DNA from 4 places in the Rhizobium sp. P2_G2 genome. Region 4 is predicted to be linked to each of the others. Evidence: predicted binding sites of a transcription regulator. Region 4 holds the regulator's gene; each other region holds the start of a gene.

Region 1 (2,202 bases), on a different contig from region 4:
GAGCCGCTGGTGGTATTGAGGCGGTTCTGGCGATAGGGAACGCAGACGTGCGATATTCGTTCCGCATCGCCACGGATCCGGGACCGGGGCGGGAGGGTTTGCCCCATGCAGCCGCCAGGCCTTGGGTGCCCCCAGGATCGGCGCAAGGAAAATCCTTTGCCGACCTGATAGCTGTCAATGCAGGAGCCGAGATCCCCGCATGAGCCTCATAGTCCGAATTTCGCCCGCAGCAGCATATCGAGCTTGACAAACAATCCACGCAGCTCCGGCTCCTCGACAAGTCGACCAGCCTCCGCCAACGGCACCCAAAGGACCTGCCTCTGGCCATGCTCCTTGAAAGTCTCGGCGATGACGTCGACTTCAAGAGCGAAGACTTCGACGATGCATGGCGCATTCGTGCCATCATCAAGGCGCTTCATACAGCTGTAGCTGCCGATCGCCTCTTTGCTGACCTTCCCTTTAATGCCGGCTTCCTCGAACGCCTCGCGCGCGGCGACCTGCCGCGGATCTTTGTCCTTCATCAGGCCACCTTTCGGAATAACCCAGCGTCCGGAACCGCGAGCCGTGATCATCAAAGCCAGATGCCTGTTGCTTTCCTGATCGGCGCGATAGCAGATGGCAGCATACTGCTCCAGCCACGGCGCATTGAATAGCGCCGTCGCGTGCCTGGCCAGCCGTGCAAGATGCGTTTTGCTTTTTGCCACTGTTTTCCTGAGTGAGCTTATTCCCTGTTTCCCTTTCCCACAAAATCAAGATAGGCCATGCAGATCAAGCTTTTACAGCTCCGGAATTTTCATTTATGACAGTTTTGTGACAGTCATTACCGGATAGCAACATGCTCAGTTGGTTCAGAAAACTCCTGCCGCGTGAAGACAAGTTCTTCGATCTCTTCGAGCGGCATTCGAAAACGGCCGTGGATGCCGCAAACGAAATGCAGGCACTGCTGACCGGCGAAGGAGCGATCGAAGACCATTGCCGGCGGATCGTCGAATTGGAGAACGAGGCGGACGAGATCACCCGCGAAGTCTTGCTCGCGGTGCGCCGCAGCTTCATCACCCCTTTCGACCGAGGCGACATCAAGGACCTCATTCAGTCCATGGACGATGCCGTCGACATGCTCAACAAGACGGTGAAGACAATTCGCCGCTTCGAACAGCACACGTTCGAGCCAGGCATGCAGGAGATGGGCCGGCTGATCGCGGAGGCGGCGCGCCTTAACGCCGCGACAGTGCCGCTGCTGCCACAGATGGGGACGAATTCCACCCGGATCAGCGCGCTGACGGAAGAGATGACGCGCGTCGAAGGCCGCTCCGACGAGCTTTACGAAGAAGGACTGAAAAACCTTTTCCGCACACACGGCGCCGGCAATGCCATGGCCTATATCATCGGCAGCGAGATCTATGGCGAGCTCGAGAAGGTTGTGGACCGGTTCGAAGATGTCGCCAACGAGATCAACGGCATCGTCATCGAGAACGTCTGATGGATGCCACCCTCGCCTTTCCGCTGCTGGCCGGCCTGATCGCTGTGGCACTGTTCTTCGACTTTCTCAACGGCCTGCACGATGCAGCCAATTCGATTGCCACGATCGTCTCGACCAGGGTATTGAAGCCGCAATACGCGGTCCTATGGGCGGCTTTCTTCAACTTCATCGCCTTCCTGTTCTTCGGCCTGCATGTTGCCCAGACACTGGGCACCGGGATCATCGACCCGGCGATCGTATCACCACAGGTGGTCTTCGCGGCCCTGTCGGGAGCGATCGTGTGGAACATCGTCACCTGGATATTCGGCATCCCCTCCAGTTCATCCCATGCGCTCGTCGGCGGATTGGTCGGTGCGGGACTCGCCAAGACCGGCGGCAGCGCCATCGTGTTTTCCGGCCTTACCAAGACCGTGGCGGCTATCTTCCTGTCGCCTGCCATCGGCTTTGTCCTGGCACTCTTCCTGATCCTCTCCGTATCCTGGATTTTCGTGCGCCAGACGCCATTTGCGGTCGACAGCACGTTCCGCATCCTGCAATTCGTTTCTGCGTCGCTCTACTCCCTCGGACATGGCGGCAATGACGCGCAGAAAACGATGGGAATCATAGCGGTGCTGTTGTTCTCGCAAGGCTATCTCGGCGGCAGCTTCTATGTTCCGCTCTGGGTGGTGATCTCCTGCCAGACGGCGATGGCGCTCGGCACCCTGTTTGGCGGCTGGCGCATC
Region 2 (2,202 bases), on a different contig from region 4:
GCCGGTCGCGCCGTCTTCCTGCTGCGTCGTCAGGATCGGGGTGACGGCCTTCGGATTCTTCAGGTAGACGTTGGCATAGCCGGACGCGCCGAGTTCGGCGAAGTCGAGCGTGCCGCCGAGCAGGCCCTGGATAACGCCGTCATAGTCGGCGGCCGGGAAGAGCGAAACCTTCTCGAAGCCGAATTCCTTTTTCAGGTGATCCTGAAGGCAGGCATAGTTGCGCAGGCGGTCAGCTTCGTTCTCACCGCCGAGAATGCCGACGCGGAATTCCTTGATGTCTGCAGCATGCGCAGCGCCGGCGAGAGCGAACAGCGCCGTTGCGGCAAAGAGTGCTTTCTTCAACATGGGTTCTCTCCTGGTTGACCATTGTCAGGTCGTCTTGCTTATGAAGAAGTGCCCTTGACGCGGGCGGGCGATCGCAGCCAGCCTGTCAGTGGCCGGCGAGTACCAGCGGTTCAACGCCGGCAGATTTTTGTGCGGCATTCGCAATGTTGATCGCGGTCGAGGTCATCGTTTCGTCGATGCCGGCGCCATCCTTGTCGGTGCCGTAGATGGTCCTGACAGCCTCGGCGTTGAGGTCCTCGGGCCTGCCATCGAAGACGACGCGGCCCGCGGCCATGCCGATGATGCGCTCGCAATAAGCGCGGGCGGTGTCGAGCGTGTGCAGGTTGGTGACGACGATGATGCCTTCGCGCTCATTGATGTCGCGCAGCGCATCCATGACGATCTTGGCGTTCATGGGATCAAGCGAGGCGATTGGCTCGTCGGCGAGCAGCACCTTCGGCTCCTGCAACAGGGCACGGGCGATGGCAACGCGCTGCTGCTGGCCGCCCGACAACGTGCCGGCGGCCTGCAGCGCCGTCTGCTCGATGCCGAGGCGCTCCAGGGCGGCAATCGCCATGATGCGTTCTTCGCGGGTGAACATGCTCAACACGCTCGACATCGTCGAACGATGATTCAGCCGGCCGAGCATGACATTGGTCAGCACGTCGAGGCGCGGCACGAGGTTGAATTGCTGGAAAATCATGGCGCAATCACGCTGCCAATGGCGAAGGCTCGGGCCGCGCAGCTTGGTGACATCCTTGCCGGAGAAGGAGATCGAACCCGACGACGGATCGGCCAGCCGGTTGATCATGCGAAGCAGGGTGGACTTGCCGGCGCCGGAGCGGCCGATGATGCCGACCATCTGGCCGGCGGGGATATCGAGCGTTACGTTGTCGACGGCGATCTTGGCGCCGAACTGCCGCGCGACGTTCCTGAATTCGAACATCCCTGCCATTCCCTGTTATATCTATAAGTTAGGGGATGATCTAATGCCGCTAAATTACGGAGCCGTGTCAGTGCGATGACAGTTGGATGACAATCCACATTGGCGCAATGCGGTGAAATAAAAGGAAAATCCGCCGAAAGAACCGGCGGATTCACGATAAAGTTGCGCAGAGGCGGTCAGGCTGCCGCAACGATCCTTGCAGCGGGCTGGCGGATGCCTTCACCCTCGAGGATCGGCAGGACGCGGTCGCGGAAATAGGGGAATTCCTCGGCATAATCGACGAAGGACAGGGTAGTGCCGCCAAAGCCTGCTTTATGCAGCGCGATCATACCTTCGGCCACCTGTTCCGGCGTGCCGACAAGCGGGAAACCGCCATGACCGGCGGCCATGCGGTCGCGGATCAGAGCCAGGAGATCATGCGGGAAGGACTGCGCATGGGCGAATTGCAGGCGCACGAGATTGTCGACCGCTTCCCAATCGGCATTGTCCTTGCCGAAATGCTGCAGATAGTCCTTCGCCTCCTTCTCCGTCGGCCGGCAAACGACATGCGAGAAGGTCAGCACACCGACATCGCGTCCGATATCCTTCGCCTGCTGCTTCAGTGCGGCGATCTCCTCAGACGAACGGGCGAGATCAATCGCCGGCGTGAACAGGAAATCGGCCTTGCGCACGGCAAAGGTGCGGCCTTGGCCTGACCCTGCGGCATTGAGGATCGGCGGCTTGCGGGCAGGGCGGGGATCGCCGAGCACATTCTTGAGCTTGAAGAATTCGCCGTGCCAGTCGAAGGCTTCGGTCCGTTCCCAAAGCGCGCGGACGATGGCGAACCATTCGTCGGCATAGGCGTAGCGATCTTCATGACCGGCGGGCAGCTCGAGACCCAGCGCCTCATATTCCGGCTGGTTCCAGCCGGCGACGATGTTGAGACCGATGCG
Region 3 (2,202 bases), on a different contig from region 4:
TTGACCGCCACCCCGGCCGAGCCTGGCCATCGCGCGGCGTCCCGGATCGCCTGTGCCACGACGAAGCGGCCGAGGGCGGTCATGTGGCCGCAGCGCTGCGCCACTGAAAGAAAACCGTCCGGACCGATGACGCCGCGCGACGGATGCCGCCAGCGCACCAGGGCTTCGAAACCGCTGAACCGGCCATCCACCGCTGCCATGATCGGTTGATATTCGAGAAAAAACTCGTCCTGCTTCAGGCCTCTGGCGATCTCCTGCTCGATGCGCATCTGATCGAGCATGTGCTGCGCCAGGCCGTCCGTGTGGAAAGCATGCGCCGAGCCGGGAATATCCTTGGCGATGTAGAGGGCCAGATCGGCGCGCTTCAGCACGTCGCCCATCGATGTGTCACCGTCTTCGAGATAGGCGATGCCGATCGACACGCCGGTGACGGTGCGGCCGGAACTGAGCTCGAACGGCTCGTCGGCCCTCGCCTTGATCACCCGGCAGAGCCGCTCGACATCGCTGTCCTGCGGCGCGCCGGCAAGGGTGACGACGAATTCATCGCCACCGAGCCGGAAGAGCCTGAGCAGCGGCCCGATCGAGGCCTGCAGCCGCCCTGTGAACAGTTTCAGCAATTCGTCGCCGGCATCATGGCCGAGCGTATCGTTGACATGCTTGAAGCGATCGAGATCGAGAAGCAAGAGCGCCGGGCGGAATGCCCCCTGCCCGCGCACCTCGATGAAACGGGCGACTTCCCGCTCCAGTGCGCGCCGGTTGGGCAGGCCGGTCAACCGGTCCTGCAGCGACAGCCGCATCAGCTGCCGCTCCGATTCTTCGCGCTCCCTGAGCCTTTTGGTCAAAGCGGCTTTGGTCTGGCCGAATCGATGGCAGACAAGCCCGGCCAGAACCGGCACAGTCAGAATCAACGCGTGTACGGGATCATCGAAATTTTCCACGACGCGGGAGGCCGGCCCTTGGGAAAGAGCTTCCGTCGTGAATCCAACTATGGGCAATAATGCCCCGATTGCCGAGCCAGCGAAAGCATATCGCTGGGGAAGACCCGGCAGCAACGTTCGCAACATCATGTTCGCCGCTCCTGCTATATGAGGCACGCTAGCGACCATCCGTTAATTTTCCCTTGAGGGGGCGGTCAGTTTTTGCGTCAGATCGGGCCAAATATCAAATAGTCCGCCCGCAAATTGACCTCTGTCATTTATGTTTTGCCGCTATGCACAATTCCTGTCATCAAAACATAGTGAAATTGCAATAATTGCTCCCGGCATATCGAAGAGGAACCACTGATATGCCGCAATTGAACGGGGTACGGAAATTCGGGCTGGATCACAGATTAAAGGGTGCCTTGCTGCAACACCGGGCGCTCAGTCTTGATGGCATTTCCGAGCGCGTCTTCGGAATGCTGTTCTCCGGCCTCGTCTATCCGCAGATCTGGGAAGATCCCGAAGTCGATCTGGCTGCCATGGAGCTTCAGCCCCACCACCGTATCGCCACGATCGCCTCCGGCGGCTGCAACATGCTCACCTATCTCGCCGCCGGCCCGGAATCGATCGACGTCGTCGACCTCAATGCCAGTCATATCGCGCTCAACAAGCTCAAGATTGCCGCCTTCCGCCATCTGCCCTCGCATCATGACGTGATGCGCTTCTTTGGCGTTGCGAACGAGCGATCCAACAGCAAGGCCTATCATCATTTCATCGCCGACCATCTCGATCCGATCACGCGGCGCTATTGGGAGCGCCGGCGGCTGAACGGCAAGCGCCGCATCGACGTCTTCAACGGCAATTTCTATCGCACCGGCCTGCTCGGCCGTTTCATCGGCGCCAGCCACATCGCCGCCCGCCTCTATGGCATCGACCTGAGCGAATTGATGCGCGCGCAAAACGTTGCCGAACAGCGCGAATTCTTCGACCGCAAGATCGCGCCAGTCTTCGACCGCAAGGCGGTGCGCTGGATCACGGCGCGCAAAAGCTCGCTCTTCGGCCTCGGCATTCCGCCGCGCCAGTTCGATGAGCTCGCCAGCCTGACGGACGAAAAGACGCTGGCCGGCGTGCTGCGCGAGCGGGTGGAAAAGCTCGCCTGCCATTTCCCGCTCAATGAAAACTATTTCGCCTGGCAGGCCTTCGCCCGCCGCTATCCGCGCCCCGAGGAAGGCAAGTTGCCGCCCTATCTCGCAGCCGCCAACTACCAGGCGATCCGCGGCAA
Region 4 (2,202 bases):
TATGCGACCGGCATGATCGGTGCGGCCATGCATGGCGGCGGCGATTTCGATTTCATCCCCAAGCAATTGCAGAGCGAGGATTTCGATCCGAAGGTGCCGCTGAAAACCCCGCTCGATCCGCTGCGCGGCTTTTCCGGCGATTGGGTGAGCGTGCTCAAGCCCGGCGACACCAGTGCGGTCAAGCCGGCGTCGCAGGCCAAGGTCAGCGACGTCACCGACAGCGACGGCAAGGCGATCATGATCATCTCGAATGCGCCGGACCAGGATGGCGAAGTGCGGATCGAGGTGCCGGCCGATGTGCTGAAGAATCTTGCGGGCAAGACCTCGACGCTGGCTGTGACGCTACGCGCCGATGGCGACAAACCGTCGCAGATCTATATCCAATGCGCCTTCGCCAGCCTCGGCGATTGCGGGCGGCATCGGTTCACGATCTCCAATGAGCGGGTGGATGAGCTGATCCAGGTGAAGTTTGATGGCAAGCAGGCGCCGAACGAGCCGGGGTTTGTGATCATCAACAGTGATCTGACTGGGCAGGGGCGGGCGATCCGGCTTTATGGGATCAGGATTGGGCCGGGGGCTTGAGCTGAAAGCAATGGCGCCTGGCGCCACCCCCCTCTGTCCTGCCGGACATCTCCCCCTCAAGGGGGGAGATTGGATGGGGCGCTCTTGCTGCCCCAAATTCCCATCGTGAATTCACTCTTCGTTGGCGATGTGGAGCGGTGAGCAAGCCTCTTGCCAATCTCCCCCCTTGAGGGGGAGATGTCCGGCAGGACAGAGGGGGGTGAACCGCAAACGCCAACGAAGCGAACGGCCAATCACACTTCCATCGCATACCCCGCACCGCGCACGGTGCGGATCACATCCGGCATGTTCGACAGATTGAGCGCCTTGCGCAACCGCCCGACATGGACGTCGACGGTGCGTTCGTCGACATAGATGTCGTGGCCCCAGACGCCGTCGAGCAGTTGCGAGCGGGAGAACACCCGGCCCGGCGACGACATGAAGAATTCCAGCAGCTTGAATTCCGTCGGTCCGAGGCGGATTTCGCGGGAGCGGCGGTGGACGCGGTAGGTTTCGCGGTCGAGCTCGACATCGCCGCATTTGAGGATCGAGGAAATGGCGTTGGGCCGCACCCGGCGCAGCATGGCCTTGATGCGGGCCATCAGTTCCGGGGTCGAGAACGGTTTGACGACATAGTCGTCGGCGCCGGTCGACAGGCCGCGGACGCGCTCGCTTTCCTCGCCGCGGGCGGTGAGCATGATCACCGGCAGGCGCTCGGTTTCGGGGCGCATCCTGAGCCGACGGCACAATTCGATGCCGGACACGCCGGGCAGCATCCAGTCGAGCAGCAACAGGTCCGGGACGCGCTCCTGCAGGCGGATATCCGCCTCGTCGCCGCGCGGGATCACCTCGACGTCATATCCCTCTGCTTCGAGGTTGTAGCTGAGCAGCGTGCCCAGCGCTTCCTCGTCTTCCACAACCATAATTCTCGGCTGCATGGTACTCTGCTCCGTCGGCAATCACGCCTGGCGCGTGCCCCGCGCCCAGGCGGCTGCGATTGTTACTACCGGCATAGTCTCGTCCGATGCCGGCGCTGATGATCGGCGGCCAGGGACGCCATTGGCGGCAGCTGGCCGAAATGCGCAATCGGCATCACTGGCCCGGCTGCACCACGGAAGCCGTATTGTCTTCCTTGACGCGTTCGCCGGTCGGCTGTTCGCCCGTCTTCATGTAGTAGATGGTTTCCGCGATATTGGTCGCATGGTCGCCGATGCGCTCGATGTTCTTGGCGCAGAACAGGAGATGCGTGCAGGGCGTGATGTTGCGCGGGTCTTCCATCATGTAGGTGAGCATTTCGCGGAACAGCGAGGTATAGACGGCGTCGATCTCGCCATCGCGCTGGCGGATCACCTCGGCCTTTTCCGCCGAGCGGGTGGCATAGACGTCGAGCACGTCCTTGAGCTGGGTCAGCGCCAGTTCGGAGAGATGTTCGATGCCGCGGGCGAGCGGCCGCGGAATGCCGGTGGTCTGCACGGCAATGACGCGCTTGGCGTTGGATTTGCCGAGATCGCCGACGCGTTCGAGATCGGCGGCGATGCGGATCGAACCGACGATCTCGCGCAGGTCCGACGCCACCGGCTGGCGCTTGGCGATCATCAGGATGGCGCTGTCGCCGATATCGCGCTCGGTCTGGTCCATGAT

The links. The regulator PhoB, encoded in region 4, activates phosphate uptake and scavenging genes when phosphate is short. The targets are predictions, from matches to a motif close to TGTCATNNANCTGTCAT.
Region 1: the regulator PhoB is predicted to act here: its motif matches at 800-816, upstream of AC1D06_RS32675 (DUF47 domain-containing protein).
Region 2: the regulator PhoB is predicted to act here: its motif matches at 1,346-1,362, upstream of phnC (phosphonate ABC transporter ATP-binding protein).
Region 3: the regulator PhoB is predicted to act here: its motif matches at 1,190-1,206, upstream of AC1D06_RS31000 (BtaA family protein).

What each region holds. Positions count from the first base shown of each region.
Region 1 covers NZ_JBFUFF010000081.1:12,238-14,439, forward strand. The annotation lists gene AC1D06_RS32670 (NUDIX hydrolase) at 207-704, opposite strand; gene AC1D06_RS32675 (DUF47 domain-containing protein) at 836-1,480, shown strand; gene AC1D06_RS32680 (inorganic phosphate transporter) at 1,480-2,202, shown strand, end outside.
Region 2 covers NZ_JBFUFF010000056.1:40,576-42,777, forward strand. The annotation lists gene phnD (phosphonate ABC transporter substrate-binding protein) at 1-345, opposite strand, end outside; gene phnC (phosphonate ABC transporter ATP-binding protein) at 431-1,270, opposite strand; gene AC1D06_RS28045 (LLM class flavin-dependent oxidoreductase) at 1,447-2,202, opposite strand, start outside.
Region 3 covers NZ_JBFUFF010000070.1:34,684-36,885, forward strand. The annotation lists gene AC1D06_RS30995 (putative bifunctional diguanylate cyclase/phosphodiesterase) at 1-938, opposite strand, end outside; gene AC1D06_RS31000 (BtaA family protein) at 1,286-2,202, shown strand, end outside.
Region 4 covers NZ_JBFUFF010000002.1:38,215-40,416, forward strand. The annotation lists gene AC1D06_RS02495 (hypothetical protein) at 1-582, shown strand, start outside; gene phoB (phosphate regulon transcriptional regulator PhoB) at 816-1,499, opposite strand; gene phoU (phosphate signaling complex protein PhoU) at 1,654-2,202, opposite strand, start outside.